One region of the Bacillus sp. K7 genome, then DNA from elsewhere that is predicted to be linked to it. Evidence: a T-box and tRNA genes for the amino acid it is inferred to sense, from the RefSeq annotation. Region 1 holds a T-box; the other holds one or more tRNA genes.

Region 1 (2,226 bases):
ATGTATGAACAAATCAAACGGATGAGCTTTGAAGAGATTTGGGACATGCTGTATAACGAAACAATTGAAGGCTGGTCGGACAAGCATTTGGCTTTTTGCGAAAACCTGATAAAAGGACAGCCTTTTTTCGAAAAGCTATGGGAAATGGAAAACGAATCAAAGGTAAACTGAAAAAAACCGCTCTTTGCCAAGAGCGGTTTTTTGATCAGCGTCTTTTTCGGCCAAGACCCATGGCGTTCTCCATTTTTTTCAGCATTTTGTTTGCTGTCCGGTTCGCACGTTCCGCGCCTTCATCAAGAATCCGGTCTAATTCATCAGATTCAATGAGTTCATGATAGCGGTCCTGAATCGGTTTTAATGCGTTAACCACGACTTCTGCCAAATCACCTTTAAACTCGCCGTAGCCTTTCCCTTCGTACTTTGCTTCAAGCTCTTCAATGGTCGTATTGCCGAGGATTGAATAAATCGTAAGAAGGTTGGAAACGCCTGGTTTGTTTTCCTTATCAAATGTCACGATCCCCTCAGAATCTGTCACAGCGCTTTTGATTTTCTTTTCAAGAAGCTTTGGCTCATCCAGCAAGGTAATATAAGATTTCTGGTTCGGATCAGATTTGCTCATTTTCTTTAGCGGATCATTAAGAGACATAATGCGTGCGCCGACTTTTGGAATTTTCACTTCCGGGACCGTAAAGATGTCGTTATATTTTTTGTTGAAGCGTTCTGCGAGATTTCGTGTCAGCTCGAGATGCTGCTTTTGATCCTCACCGACAGGCACAAGATCCGTTCCATACAGCAAAATATCAGCGGCCATCAGCGGCGGGTACGTTAACAAGCCGGAGACAACAGCTTCATTGCCTTTGGACTTGTCTTTAAATTGAGTCATCCGTTCAAGCTCGCCGATATATGCAACACACTGCATCATCCATCCGGCCTGCGCATGCGCGGGAACCTCTGATTGAATAAACAATGTGGCTTTTTCTGGATCAAGTCCGACAGCTAAGTAAAGCGCAGCCAGACTGCGGATATTCTTTCTGAGCTCAAGCCGGTCTTGAGGCACGGTGATCGCATGCTGATCCACGATGCAAAAATAGCTGTTATAATCATTTTGCAGTTCGACAAATTGCTTCATTGCACCGATATAGTTGCCAAGCGTAACGGAGCCGCTTGGCTGAATGCCTGAAAAAATCGTTTGTTTCATGAAAATCAACCTCATTTCTTAAAACATAATAAAAAAGGCTCACTCTTCCCCTGTGAAAAAGGGACGAATGAACCGTGGTACCACCCTGATTATTCCATTAAAATGGAATCACTCTGACGTTTTTAACGGAGACTGCTCCGGCTGAGCCTACTTTTCGGATTCGGTCAGCTGCTCCAAAGTCCATTCCACATTGCCCGTTATCTGCTCCCAGCACCGCAGACTCTCTTCAAACAGGTGAAATGTGTACTACTCTTTTTCATAGCACGCTTTTCTTTTGATTGCTTCATTATAAATCAATTATAACCAATTGTCATCATGAAAAAACATTCTTTTTCCGAGTAACATTGTAATGATATCAATACCCACGGGTACTGTAAAACCGCCTAAATGATAACTTCTATCAGCATGAAAATAGCTAGATATTATATGTAAAAAGCAATATGGGAAGAAAACTGGCAAAATAGATTTTAATCAATTTATGCTTTAATCGGTAGAAGGATATTATGTTCGTGGAAGAAAAACTAACGAAGTTCTAATATTTTAAATTGATAAAATAATATTGCAATAAATTATTTGTTTCATTATAATGAACTTGTTCACTCTATTGTTACAGCTTTTTTACAAAAATAATCAGAAAAGACGGAACAGAATAAAAGTTATGGAAACACAGGTTCATTTGTCTGATATTTCTGAGGATTTAGCCGTAAGGAGCTGAAAAATTATTATTTAGGGGGTTTGCGAATATGAAAAAACGTTGGTCGATTGTCACGTTGATGCTTATTTTCACTCTCGTATTGAGCGCGTGCGGCTTTGGCGGCGGCGGATCAAACGGTGAGGGGAAAAAGGACAGCAAAGGAAAGACGACGCTTAACATTAATATTAAAACTGAGCCGTTCTCCTTACATCCGGGATTGGCAAATGATTCAGTATCAGGCGGGGTCATCCGTCAGACTTTTGAAGGATTGACACGCATGAACGCTGATGGTGAGCCAGAAGAAGGCATGGCATCTAAAATTGAAACAAGCAAG
Region 2 (2,226 bases), 250 kb from region 1:
AGGACTGCGAGGGTGGCTGGAAGAGATGTACAATGACGGAGAACAGCTCGTACGTGTCCGCTTCAGCCAATCAGAGCTTGAAGATGTAGAAGGTCTTGAAGAGGTGTTAAAAGAGATCATAGACCAATACGCTGAGTAAATTAGAAAAAGGAGCTCAAATAAGCTTGGCTCCTTTCTTAGATCAAATAAAAAAACCCGTTTCTATTTAAGAAACGGGTTTTCAGTATACCGGTGGTCGGGGTCGAACCGACACTCCAGAAGGAACACGATTTTGAGTCGTGCGCGTCTGCCAATTCCGCCACACCGGCAAGTTTTACGTCGTATCCAACCGACGAATATAAATATATCATGGATTATATAAAGTGTCAACGTATTTCAAAAAAGTTTTTTTGGAAATATAAAATAAAAAAGTATTTAGGGCTTAGCTAAATATAAAGGTTCAAAGACCCAAGCAGCTTTATGATCATTTACCGGAACTTAGCTGCTAATGATAAATGAAATCAAAGCAATAAAAAAATGATCTACTTGTGTAGATCATTAATATGATTAGTTATCAATATAGAACACAAACACCAATTCAACTTATCATGTAAGTAAAATTGGTGCCGAGGGCCGGACTTGAACCGGCACGGTAGTCACCTACCGCAGGATTTTAAGTCCTGTGTGTCTGCCAATTCCACCACCCCGGCAAAAGAAAGGCGACACCCGGATTCGAACCGGGGATAAAGGTTTTGCAGACCTCTGCCTTACCACTTGGCTATGCCGCCATAATTGGAGCGGAAGACGGGATTCGAACCCGCGACCCCCACCTTGGCAAGGTGGTGTTCTACCACTGAACTACTTCCGCATCTTAAGGGACTTAATACATGATATGCAATAGATATAAAAAAGTGAGACTGGGCTAGCTGGATTCGAACCAACGCATGACGGAGTCAAAGTCCGTTGCCTTACCGCTTGGCTATAGCCCAATGATAATATGGGGCGATTGATGGGAATCGAACCCACGAGTGCCAGAGCCACAATCTGGTGCGTTAACCACTTCGCCACAACCGCCATAATCTCAAGATGTCATAAATTTGGCAGGGGCAGTAGGAATCGAACCCACACCGGAGGTTTTGGAGACCTCTGTTCTACCGTTAAACTATGCCCCTATAAATGGTGGAGGGGGGCAGATTCGAACTGCCGAACCCTGAGGGAGCGGATTTACAGTCCGCCGCGTTTAGCCACTTCGCTACCCCTCCACATTAAGTTTTGAAAAACAGTGCCGGCAAGAGGACTTGAACCCCCAACCTACTGATTACAAGTCAGTTGCTCTACCAATTGAGCTACACCGGCATAGGTGGTGGCTCGGGACGGAATCGAACCGCCGACACACGGATTTTCAGTCCGTTGCTCTACCAACTGAGCTACCGAGCCTTATTATTTAAATGGCGGTCCGGACGGGACTCGAACCCGCGACCTCCTGCGTGACAGGCAGGCATTCTAACCAACTGAACTACCGGACCATATTAAAATGAATTATTTTGGTTGTACCCTTCGGGCACGCCTTATTTTATTCATATATTTTGGTTGCGGGGGCAGGATTTGAACCTGCGACCTTCGGGTTATGAGCCCGACGAGCTACCGAACTGCTCCACCCCGCGATGATAATGGTGGAGGATGACGGGCTCGAACCGCCGACCCTCTGCTTGTAAGGCAGATGCTCTCCCAGCTGAGCTAATCCTCCATCATATAATGACCCGTACGGGATTCGAACCCGTGTTACCGCCGTGAAAGGGCGGTGTCTTAACCGCTTGACCAACGGGCCCAGACTTTTAAATGTAATTATGTATAAATATCAGTGGCGGAGAGCAAGGGATTCGAACCCTTGAGACGGAGTTGACCGCCTACACGATTTCCAATCGTGCTCCTTCGACCACTCGGACAGCTCTCCAATAATGGCTCCGCAGGTAGGATTCGAACCTACGACCGATCGGTTAACAGCCGATAGCTCTACCACTGAGCTACTGCGGAATGAAGTCTGCCTGGCGATGTCCTACTCTCACAGGGGGAATCCCCCGACTACCATCGGCGCTGAAGAGCTTAACTTCCGTGTTCGGCATGGGAACGGGTGTGACCTCTTCGCCATCATCACCAGACAATTTCAGTGACATTTAACATTATACTATGTGTCCTTGAGAAAATCAAGTGTTTTTTTGAAAAAACTTATTCTCTCAAAACTAGATA

What was found. A T-box is a leader RNA that pairs with one kind of tRNA and senses whether it is charged. The one in region 1 lies ahead of trpS (tryptophan--tRNA ligase), so its partner is inferred to be a tRNA-Trp.
Region 2: it encodes a tRNA-Trp, which carries the amino acid that the T-box ahead of trpS (tryptophan--tRNA ligase) is inferred to sense. The anticodon was not compared.

Annotation. Positions count from the first base shown of each region.
Region 1 covers NZ_CP096406.1:1,190,437-1,192,662, forward strand. Annotated here, with positions in the region: gene M1D98_RS05965 (YjbA family protein) at 1-171, shown strand, start outside; gene trpS (tryptophan--tRNA ligase) at 206-1,198, opposite strand; T-box leader at 1,255-1,467, opposite strand; gene oppA (oligopeptide ABC transporter substrate-binding protein OppA) at 1,942-2,226, shown strand, end outside.
Region 2 covers NZ_CP096406.1:941,733-943,958, reverse strand. Annotated here, with positions in the region: gene M1D98_RS04710 (sporulation protein) at 1-139, shown strand, start outside; tRNA gene M1D98_RS04705 (tRNA-Leu) at 227-308, opposite strand; tRNA gene M1D98_RS04700 (tRNA-Leu) at 601-689, opposite strand; tRNA gene M1D98_RS04695 (tRNA-Cys) at 697-767, opposite strand; tRNA gene M1D98_RS04690 (tRNA-Gly) at 773-847, opposite strand; tRNA gene M1D98_RS04685 (tRNA-Gln) at 897-968, opposite strand; tRNA gene M1D98_RS04680 (tRNA-His) at 978-1,053, opposite strand; tRNA gene M1D98_RS04675 (tRNA-Trp) at 1,078-1,151, opposite strand; tRNA gene M1D98_RS04670 (tRNA-Tyr) at 1,157-1,241, opposite strand; tRNA gene M1D98_RS04665 (tRNA-Thr) at 1,263-1,335, opposite strand; tRNA gene M1D98_RS04660 (tRNA-Phe) at 1,341-1,416, opposite strand; tRNA gene M1D98_RS04655 (tRNA-Asp) at 1,429-1,505, opposite strand; tRNA gene M1D98_RS04650 (tRNA-Met) at 1,567-1,643, opposite strand; tRNA gene M1D98_RS04645 (tRNA-Val) at 1,651-1,726, opposite strand; tRNA gene M1D98_RS04640 (tRNA-Glu) at 1,736-1,807, opposite strand; tRNA gene M1D98_RS04635 (tRNA-Ser) at 1,842-1,933, opposite strand; tRNA gene M1D98_RS04630 (tRNA-Asn) at 1,939-2,013, opposite strand; rRNA gene rrf (5S ribosomal RNA) at 2,023-2,138, opposite strand.